One region of the Actinokineospora sp. UTMC 2448 genome, then DNA from elsewhere that is predicted to be linked to it. Evidence: riboswitches for the same ligand, from Rfam matches in the RefSeq annotation. Region 1 holds a riboswitch; the other holds the start of a gene.
What was found. Region 1 has a riboswitch for thiamine pyrophosphate ahead of thiO (glycine oxidase ThiO). Riboswitches for the same ligand answer to the same signal wherever they lie in the genome.
Positions count from the first base shown of each region.

Region 2: it holds a riboswitch for thiamine pyrophosphate, as region 1 does, so the genes downstream of both, Actkin_RS03850 (thiamine ABC transporter substrate-binding protein) here and thiO (glycine oxidase ThiO) in region 1, are expected to answer to the same signal.

Region 1 is NZ_CP031087.1:443,972-449,154, reverse strand. It holds gene Actkin_RS02250 (hypothetical protein) at 1-683, shown strand, start outside; gene Actkin_RS02245 (DUF3558 domain-containing protein) at 683-1,279, shown strand; gene Actkin_RS02240 (thiazole synthase) at 1,281-2,036, opposite strand; gene thiS (sulfur carrier protein ThiS) at 2,038-2,238, opposite strand; gene thiO (glycine oxidase ThiO) at 2,235-3,308, opposite strand; TPP riboswitch at 3,303-3,409, opposite strand; gene thiE (thiamine phosphate synthase) at 3,431-4,084, shown strand; gene Actkin_RS02220 (threonine ammonia-lyase) at 4,086-5,030, shown strand; gene Actkin_RS02215 (MFS transporter) at 5,020-5,183, opposite strand, start outside.
Region 2 is NZ_CP031087.1:784,353-789,535, forward strand. It holds gene Actkin_RS03840 (alkaline phosphatase PhoX) at 1-1,059, shown strand, start outside; gene Actkin_RS03845 (4a-hydroxytetrahydrobiopterin dehydratase) at 1,078-1,380, opposite strand; TPP riboswitch at 1,416-1,527, shown strand; gene Actkin_RS03850 (thiamine ABC transporter substrate-binding protein) at 1,547-2,572, shown strand; gene Actkin_RS03855 (ABC transporter permease) at 2,536-4,119, shown strand; gene Actkin_RS03860 (ABC transporter ATP-binding protein) at 4,119-5,108, shown strand.

The DNA.
Region 1 (5,183 bases):
CCGCTGCGGACGCCTTTCGTCAGCAGCTCACGCATATCGAAGCCTTCACCAATCGCCATAGTGATCTCATCACCAGGTCGGTTGGCGCTCTGGGCGCATCGGTCGCGGTGGCGACACATGTTCGCCGGGACTACCTGGAATTGGCAGACAACACGGTCAGCGCCATTGACAAGGTGATCAGGGACGGCGAGCAGTCCGGAGCGGCGTTCGCGTTGAAGATCGGCGGCGGCATCGCGAAGACCGTGATCGGCGCCCTCGCGGACCCCAGGACCGCCTTGGCCACGGTTGCGCAGGGAGTGATCGATTTCGCCGTGGAGACGGTGGACTACGGGATCAAGGGAGCCGACTTCAACGAGGTGCTCGGCTCCTACGTGCACGAGGAGGACCGGCTGCGCCGGGATTACGAGGCGGAACTCGACGCGATCAGCCACTCGCTGCGACTGGCGGACGGCGACTTGGCCGACGAGGCCTTCTCGATGTACCGCCCGCTGCCGTCGAACACCGACGTCGACAGCCCCGACTTTCGTTACGAGCATTTCTTCACGAAGGAAAGGCTCCCGGACGACGAATTCAACCAACGGGTCGAGAACGAGCGAGAGCGGATGGCGGCAGGCGGAAGCGCGTCGTCGGACATCTCCACAAGCGCGGTTCGACGACGCCTTGCTCCTGAGGAGGACCGTTGATGCACAGGGTGACGACGGGAGCCATCGCTTTCAGCGTCTTCCTCCTAGCCAGCGGCTGCTCGAAGGCGATCGGCGGCGACCCGACCACACCACCGCGGCCGACATCGACGAGCGCGGCGTTGCCGACACCATCGGCTCCACCAGTACACCGGCCGATCGATATGGATCCGTATCTCTCGAAGCCGTGCGCGCTGACTCCGGTGGAAGACCTTCGGGCGTTCGACCTCGGCGCCGAGGTGCGGCAGCTTGAACAGTTCAGCCGGGACCTGGCTTCCTGCTCTTCCTCGGGCGACCTCGACGCGGGCAGCCTCGACCTGGCCCTGTTCGAGGCATCGCCGGTCGGGTCGCCGCTGGTGATGGCCTACCACCACAAGACTTCGTCCGAGGTCTTCGAGCCGCTCGAGATCAGCGGGATGCCCGCCGTCCGATACGGCTCCGGAGAAGCCGGGGACAGCTGCTACGTCGCGGTCGGAACCGACAGCGACCAGGGATTCCGCATCGACTACCGCCCCGGGAAGCCCGCACCCGACTTCGCCGACACCTGCGACTCAGCGGTCTCCGCGGCGGAGATCGTCGTGGGGCGGTTGGGGGTGTGAGTCACCTCGGCGGGCTTGAGGCTTGGGCCCAGAAGCGTTGGGGGATGCGGCCCGCGGCGCGGGCGAGGCGGCCTGCGGTGACGGCGTGGCGCATCGCGGCGGCCATGCGTTCGGGGTCTTCCGCCCTGGTCACGGCGGTGGCCAGGAGGACGGCCGAGCAGCCGAGCTCCATGGCCAGCGCGGCGTCGGATGCGGTGCCGATGCCCGCGTCGAGGATGACCGGGACGGACGCGCGCGCCACGATCAGCTCGATGTTGTGCGGGTTGCGGATGCCCAGGCCGGTGCCGATCGGCGAGCCCAGCGGCATGACGGCGGCGCAGCCCGCCTCCTCGAGCCGCAGGGCGAGCACCGGGTCGTCGTTGGTGTAGGGCAGGACGACGAAGCCGTCGTCGACCAGGGTCGTCGCCGCGTCCAGCAGTTCGACCGGGTCGGGCAGCAGGGTGCGGTCGTCGGCGACGACCTCCAGCTTCACCCAGTTCGTGCCCAGCGCCTCACGAGCCAGCTGAGCGGTCAGCACGGCCTCGGCGGCTGTCCGGCAGCCCGCGGTGTTGGGCAGCGGGTCGATGCCCAGGCGGGTCAGCAGGTCGAGGACGCCGGTGCCGCCGCCCGCGTCGACTCGGCGCAACGACACCGTGGTCAGCTCGGTGCCGGAGGCGACCAGGGCGCGTTCGAGGACGGCCAGGTTGGCCGCGCCCCCGGTGCCGGTGATCAGCCGCGACGAGTACTCGCGGTCGGCGATGACGAGCGGGTCGTCCATGTCAGCCTCCCTGGACAGCGGTCAGGACTTCCAGCGCCGCCCCCGGCGCCACCACGGCTACCGCGTGCGACGCGCGCGGCACCACGGCGCCGTCGACGGCCACGGCGATGCCCACGGACGGCAGGCCGAGCGCGGCCAGCACCTCGGCGACGGTCGCGCCGTCGGCGACCTCGCGCGGCACGCCGTTGACGACGATCCTCATCGGACTCCCTTCGCGAAGCGGGACGGCGACGTCGCCGCGGGCTCCGGCTCCCCGGCCACCAGCGCCACCACCGCGTCGGCGGTCGTGGGGGCCAGCAGCAGGCCGTTGCGGTGGTGGCCGGTGGCGGCGAGCACGCCGGGTTCGAGCCATCCGATCACCGGCACGTTGTCCGGGCTGCCCGCGCGCAGGCCCGCGGCGGTCTCGACCAGCGCGTACTCGCCGATGCCCGGCATGACCTGCTCGGCGTCGGCGATCAGGTCGCGCACGCCCGCAGCCGTCACCTCGGTGTCGTATCCGACCTCGTGCTGCGTCGCGCCCAGGACCAGCTCGCCGTCGGCGCGCGGCACGAGGTACACCGGGCGGGACGCGACCAGGGCGCGGACGGTCCGCGACGGCGGCGGCAGCGTGCCCGCCCGCGCCCGCAGCCGCAGGATCTCCCCCTTCACCGGCCGCACCACGCCGGTCAGCGCGGGGTGCAGGCCGCGGCTGTGGGCACCCGCGGTCACCACGACCACGTCCGCGTCCAGCGCGTGCCCGGCGAACTCCACCCGGCCAGGCCGGACCGCGACGGCCTGCTCCGCGACGAACTCCACGGCGTCGCACGCGCGCAGCAGGGCCGCCAGCAGCGCCCGGTTGTCGACCGCCAGGTCCCCCGGCACCGACAACGCCGACCGCACCCGTGGCCCCAGGCACGGCTCCAGGGCGCGCGCCGCGCGGCCGGTCAGCCGGTCCACCTCGCGGCCCCGCGCGGCCAGGAAGTCCGCCAGGACGTCGAGCGTGGCCGTGTCGGCCGAGTCGACGCCCAGGACGAGCGTGCCCTCCCGGCGCAGCTCGAAGCCCAGCTCGTCGGCGAAGGACAGCCAGCGCTCCAGCGCGGCGGCGCCGAGGTCGAGCGCGGCCTCCTCGCCCGGCCACGACTCCGTCAGCGGCGCCAGCATCCCGCCCGCCACCCAGGACGCGCCCCGGGCGGGCGCCGGATCGATGAGCCGGACCCGGTGCCCGGCGGCGGTGAGCCGCCACGCGCACGACAGGCCGATGACACCGCCACCCACGACGGCAACGCTTTCCACAGTTCCCACGCTCCCTGCGCCGGCATGACCCGGATCAGGTTCGACGGTCGGAGCGGCGCAGCTCCCTCTCAGCCCGTACCCGGACTCCCGTGCGACCAGGCCCCAACCGTAGCGTGAACCGCATGCCCGGACTAGACGCCACCCAGATCCGCGACCGGCTGGCCGCCGCCCGCCTGTACCTGTGCACGGGGCTGCGGCCCGACCTGGGCGAGTTCGTCGACGCGGCGCTGGCCGGGGGCGTGGACATCGTCCAGCTCCGGGAGAAGGGCCTGGAGGCGCGCCCGGAGCTGGCCGCGCTGGCGGTCATCGCCGAGCGGTGCGCCGAGCACGGCGCGCTGCTGGCGGTCAACGACCGCGCCGACGTGGCCAAGGCTGCGGGCGCGGACATCCTGCACCTCGGGCAGGACGACCTGCCGGTCCCGCTCGCCCGCGCGGTCGTCGGCGACGACATGGCCATCGGGCGCTCCACCCACGACGTCGACCAGGCCACGGCCGCGGCGCGCGAGCCCGGCGTCGACTACTTCTGCACCGGGCCCTGCTGGCCCACCCCCACCAAGCCCGGCCGCCCGGCCCCCGGCCTCGACCTCGTGCGCGCGACCGCGGCGCTGCGCCCGGACCGGCCGTGGTTCGCCATCGGCGGCATCGACGAGGGACGGATCGCGGAGGTCACCCGCGCGGGCGCGGAGCGTGTCGTGGTCGTGCGGGCTGTGACCGAAGCCACCGATCCGGCCGCCGCGGCGGCGAATCTGCTCGCCGCGCTGAGGCAGACTGGCTGACGTGGACCTGGTCACCCTCGCCGACATCGAAGCCGCGGCCGGTCGCGTCGCCGGAACCGCCGTGCGGACGCCGCTGCTGCCCTGCCCGTGGGCCCCGCGCGGCCCGCTCTGGCTCAAGCCGGAGAACCTGCAGCCCATCGGCGCGTTCAAGATCCGCGGCGCGTACAACACGATCGCCAGGATGACCGACGAGCAGCGCGCGCTCGGCGTCGTGGCGTACTCCAGCGGCAACCACGCCCAGGCCGTGGCCTACGCCGCGCGCGAGTTCGGCATCCGGGCGTGGATCGTGGTCCCCGAGGACACCCCGCGGGTCAAGATCGACGCGACCCGCGCGCACGGCGCCGAGGTCGTGCTGTGCGCGGTCGGGCAGCGCGAGACGCGCGCGTACGAGATCGTCGAGGAGACGGGCGCGACGCTGGTGCCGCCGTTCGACCACCCCGACGTCATCGCGGGCCAGGGCACGATCGGCCTGGAGATCGCCGACGACCTGCCCGACGCCGACGTGGTGCTGGTGCCGGTCAGCGGCGGCGGGCTGATCTCCGGCGTGGCCACCGCGATCAAGAACCGCTCGCCGAAGACGCAGGTGTGGGCCGTCGAGCCGGAGCTGGCCGCCGACACCGCGGCGAGCCTTGCCGAGGGCCGCCTGGTCGACTGGTCGGTGGCCGACCGCAACCGCACGATCGCCGACGGCCTGCGCAGCCAGCCGTCCCCGCTGACCTTCGCCCACCAGCAGGCGTACGTGGACGGCATCGTGACCGTCTCCGAGGACGAGATCCGCGCGGCCGTCGCGCTGCTCGCGCATAAGGCGAACCTGGTGGCCGAGCCCAGCGGCGCGGTCTCGGTCGCCGGATACCTGTTCCGCGACCTGCCCGAGGGCAAGACGGTGGCGGTCATCTCCGGCGGCAACGTCGACCCGGCGATGCTCTCGGAGATCCTCAGTTCCTGACGTGCGTGGGCGGCGCGTCGATGTCGCAGTGCAGGCACTCGCCCGGGTGCGGCGCGTCGGCGGTCTCCTCCGGCGTGTGCGCCTCCGCCAGCACATTGCCGCGCACGCCGATGGCCAGCAGACCGCCGATGGCCGCCATGACAGCGGCGATGA
Region 2 (5,183 bases), 340 kb from region 1:
CAGCCGGGGCCGAGCCCCTACGGCCCGCTGCAGGCCGCGGACGCCAACGGCATCCGGCTGCCCGCCGGGTTCACCAGCCGGGTCGTCGCGCGGTCCGGGCAGCGGGTGGCGGGCACCAGCTACACCTGGCACCCCGCCCCGGACGGCGGCGCGGTGTTCGCCGACGGCAGCGGGTGGATCTACGTGTCCAACAGCGAGGTCTCCAGCACCGGCGGCGTCGGCGCGATCAAGTTCAACTCCTCCGGGCAGATCACCGGGGCCTACCGCACGCTGTCCAACACCAACGTCAACTGCGCGGGCGGCGCCACGCCGTGGAACACCTGGCTGTCCTGCGAGGAGGTCTCCACCGGCCGGGTCTACGAGACCGACCCGTGGGGCGTGAACGCCGCCGTCGTCCGACCGGCGATGGGCCGGTTCAAGCACGAGGCGTGCGCCGTCGACGCCGACCACCGCTACGTCTACATGACCGAGGACGTCAGCGACGGCTGCTTCTACCGCTTCCGCCCGAACACCTGGGGCGACCTCTCCAGCGGCACGCTGCAGGTCATGAAGGGCTCCACCGCCACCAGCGGCTCGGTGACCTGGGCGAACGTCCCCGACCCCGACGGCAGCCCGACCGCGACCCGCTACCAGGTCTCCGGCGCGAAGAAGTTCAACGGCGGCGAGGGCTGCTACTACGCGGACGGCACGTGCTGGTTCACCACGAAGGGCGACGGCCGGGTGTGGGCGTACAACGCCACGAACTCGACCATCTCGCTGACCTACGACGACTCGCTCGTCAGCGGGACGGCCCCGCTCACCGGCGTCGACAACGTCACCGGCGCGTCCAACGGCGACCTGTTCGTCGCCGAGGACGGCGGCAACATGGAGATCTGCATCATCACCCCGGACGGCATCGTGGCGCCGTTCCTGCAGGTCACCGGGCAGTCCAGCTCGGAGATCACCGGCCCGGCGTTCACCCCCGCAGGCAACCGGCTGTACTTCTCCTCACAGCGCGGCACGACCGGCAGCAGCAGCGGCGGCATCACCTACGAGGTCACCGGCCCGTTCCGGAGCTGACCGGGAGGGCGGCGCGGCTCAGCCCGCGCCGCCCATCGCCTCGATCACCCCGTCGATCTCCTGGGCGAGGCTCACGTCGCACTGGGTGAGCCCGTTCGCCGAGTGCGTGGTGCAGCGGAAGGTCAGGGTCCGCCACCGGATGTCGATGTCGGGGTGGTGGTTGTCGTTCTCGGCGATCTCGGCGACCCGGTTGACCACCTGGATCGCCTGGGAGAACGACTCCAGCTCGACCTCGCGCACCAGGGCGCCGTCGTCGAGGCGCCACGCGGTGAGCACGCCGAGCGCCTTGCCCACCTCGGTCTCGTTCAGCAGTTCAGCCATGGCCCCCATCCTGGCCCGATCGCGGGGCGTACGCTCGACGCTGCCACGGGAGTCCGGTAGCGCCGGGCTGAGAGGAGGGCGTGGAGCCCTCGACCGTCACACCTGATCAGGGTCATGCCTGCGCAGGAAGGGCCTCGTGGCGCGCACGCCCCGAGGAGGATGTCCCATGCGTCGAATGGCGATCGCCCTGTTCGCCCTGCTGCTGGCGGGTTGCTCGCTCAGCGGAGACGACAAGCCGGGTGACCGCACAGTCGTGCTGGTCACCCACGACTCGTTCGCCCACGACCCGGCGGTGTTCGACAGGTTCACCGCCGAGACCGGCATCCGCGTGGAGGTGCGCAAGAGCGGCGACGCGGGCGCGCTGACCAACCAGCTGGTGCTCACCAAGGCCAGCCCGCTGGGCGACGTCGCCTTCGGCGTCGACACCACCTTCGCCTCCCGCGCGCTGGACGAGGGCGTCTTCGCCGAGTACCGCTCACCCGCGGCGGCCGAGGGGCCGCAGCGCTACGCCGTCGATGACAGCGGCAGGTTGACCGCGGTCGACGTGGGCGACGTGTGCGTCAACGTCGACGTCGCCGCGCTGGAGTCCCGCGGCCTTCCCGTGCCCACCGGCTACGCCGACCTGGCCGACCCGAAGTACAAGGACCTGCTCGTCGTCGAGGACCCGGCGACGTCGTCGCCCGGCCTGGCGTTCCTGCTCGGCACCGTGGCGAGCTTCCGCGACGGCTGGGTCGGGTACTGGGAGAAGCTGCGCGCCAACGGCGTGCTCGTCGTCAGCGGCTGGGAAGAGGCCTACACGCAGGAGTTCTCCGGCTCGTCGGGCCAGGGGCCGCGCCCGATCGTGGTGTCCTACGCGTCCTCGCCGTCGGCGGAGATCGGCGAGGACGGCGAGCCGCGCACGCGGGCCGTGCTGGACACCTGCTTCCGCCAGGTCGAGTACGCGGGCGTGCTCGCCAACGCCAAGAACCCCGAGGACGCGGGCAAGGTGGTCGACCTGCTGCTGTCCCCGGAGTTCCAGCGGACCGTCCCGGAGATGATGTACGTCTACCCGGCGCGCGAGGGCGTCGAACTGCCCGAGGCGTGGGCGAAGGCCGCGCCGCTGCCGGAGAACCCGGCAACGCTGCCCGCGGCCGAGATCCAGGCGAACCGGGAGCGGTGGATCGAGCAGTGGCGCGCGGCCGTCCAGGGCTGAGCCCGGCCCTGCTGGGCCTGCTGCCGCTGGCGTTCCTGGCGGTGTTCTTCGCCTGGCCGGTGGGCGCGATCGTCCGGCTCGGCTTGGACGCCGCCGCGCTCGACGTGCTCGCCGATCCCAGCACCTGGCGGATCGTGGCGTTCACCCTCGGGCAGGCGGCCGCGGCGACGCTGGTCGCGGTGGTCGCCGGTCTGCCGGTGGCGTTCCTGCTGGCCAGGGTCGCCCTGCCGGGCATGGCGGTGGTCCGCGCGCTGGTGCTGGTGCCGTTCGTGCTGCCCACGGTCGTGGTCGGGCTGGCCTTCCGCGGCCTGCTCGGCGGCGGGGTGCTGCCGATCGTGCTGGCCAACGCGTTCTTCAACGTCGCGGTCGTCGCCCGCACGGTCGGCGGGCTGTGGGCGCACCTCGACCGACGGGCCGAGGACGCCGCGCGCTCGCTGGGGGCGTCGCGGTGGCGGACGTTCACCGCGGTGACCCTGCCCGCGCTCACGCCCGCGCTGGGGTCGGCGGCCGCGGTCGTGTTCCTGTTCTGCGCGACCAGCTTCGGCGTGGTCCTGCTGCTGGGCGGGGCGCGGTTCCGGACGCTGGAGACCGAGATCTACCTGCGCACGGTCGAGCTGCTGGACCTCTCGGGCGCGAGCGCGCTGTCGTTGGTGCAGGTCACCGCGGTGGTCGTGGTGCTGGTCCTGGGCGCGCGGGCACGGCGCAGGCGCGAGGCCGCGCTGAAGCTGCGCGCGCGGGTGGAGAGCGCGCGGCGTCCGGTCGGCGGTGAGTGGTGGGTCGTCGGGGCCGCGTACGCGGTGGTGGCGCTGTTGGTCGTGCCGATCGCGTCCCTGGTGGCGCGGTCCGTCGACGGTGGTTTCGCCGGGTACAGGGCGCTGTCGGGCACCGGGCACGCGGGGTCGCTGTCGGTCACCGGGTGGGAGGCCGCGGCCAACTCGCTGCGCACGGCGACGGACGCGACCGTGCTGGCGCTGGTCCTCGGGGTGAGCGCGGCGGTGGCGCTGGTGTCGCTGCGTCGGGCGCGGTTCATCGACGCGCTGGACACCGCGCTGATGCTGCCGCTGGGGGTGTCGGCGGTGACGGTCGGGTTCGGCTACCTGATCACGCTGGACGCGCTGCCCGGCGACCTGCGCACCTCGGCGGCGCTCGTGCCGCTGGCGCAGGCGCTTGTCGTGACACCGTTGGTGATCCGGCTCGTCCTGCCGGTGCTGAGGTCGATCGACGAGCGGCTGCGCCAGGCGGCGGCGACGCTGGGCGCGGGCCCGTGGCGGGTGTGGCGGGAGGTCGACCTGCCGCTGGCGGGCCGCTCCCTGCTGGCCGCCGCGGGGTTCGGGTACGTCGTCGCGCTGGGCGAGTTCGGCGCGACCAGCTTCCTGGCCCGTCCCGACACCGCGACCCTCCCGGTCGTCATCGGGCGGCTGGTGTCGCGGCCGGGGGAGCTGAACTCGCAGATGGCGTACGCCGCGTGCACGCTGCTCATGGTGGTGACCGTCGCGGTGGCCCTGGTCGTGGAACGCCTGCGCGCGGGCGAGTTGGGGGAGTTCTGATGCTGTCCGTCTCCGGGCTCACCGTGCGGTACGGGTCGGTCACCGCGGTGTCCGATGTGGACCTGTCGATCGGCGACGGCGAGGTGTTGGCGCTGCTGGGGCCGTCCGGCTGCGGCAAGTCGACGTTGCTGCGCGCGGTCGCGGGTCTGGAGCCCGCCGAGGGGACCGTCTGCTGGGATGGCGCGGACCTGGCGGACGTGCCGGTGCACCGCCGCGGCTTCGGCCTGGTCTTCCAGGACGGCCAGCTGTTCCCGCACCGGGACGTGGCGGGCAACGTGGCCTTCGGCCTGCGGATGCAGGGGCGCAAGTCGCCCGAGCGCGTGGCCGAGTTGTTGACGTTGGTCGGGTTGGCGGGCTACGAGTCCCGGCGCGTGACGTCACTGTCCGGGGGTGAACAGCAGCGCGTCGCTCTGGCCCGTGCGCTGGCCCCGCGTCCCCGCCTGCTGCTGCTGGACGAGCCACTGTCCGCTTTGGACAGGGCCATGCGCGAGCAACTGGCCATGGACCTCGCCACCCTCCTGCGCGCCGCCGGGACCACCGCCATGGTCGTCACCCACGACCACGACGAGGCCTTCACCCTCGCCGACCGGGTCGCGGTGATGAACGCGGGCCGCGTCAACCAGACCGGCGACCCCGCGGAGGTCTGGCGGCGCCCGGTGGACGAGGAGACCGCCCGCTTCCTGGGCTGCACGACCTTCCTCCCCGGAAGGGTGGCGAACGGCGTGCTGACGTGCGAGTTCGGCGCCATCCCCCTGTCCGCCCCGGATGGTGCCGTCCACGTGGGCCTCCGCCCCGCCGCCCTGCGCCCGGCCCCCGCTGGTGTCGCAGGCAAGGTGACCGGCCGCGTCCACCGCCACGACCACGTCCGTCTGGTCGTGGACGCGGGCCGGGCGGTGGACGCCGTGGCCGAGGTGACCAACGCCCCTTCCGTGGGCGACGAGGTGACTCTGGCGTTGGACGAGACGGGAGTGGCGATCATCGGCCCCTGACCGCACGAACACCCGACGCCCCCGCTCTCCCGACACCGACCTGCCGCGATCGGAGCGCCGCGGCCGACGAGCCTC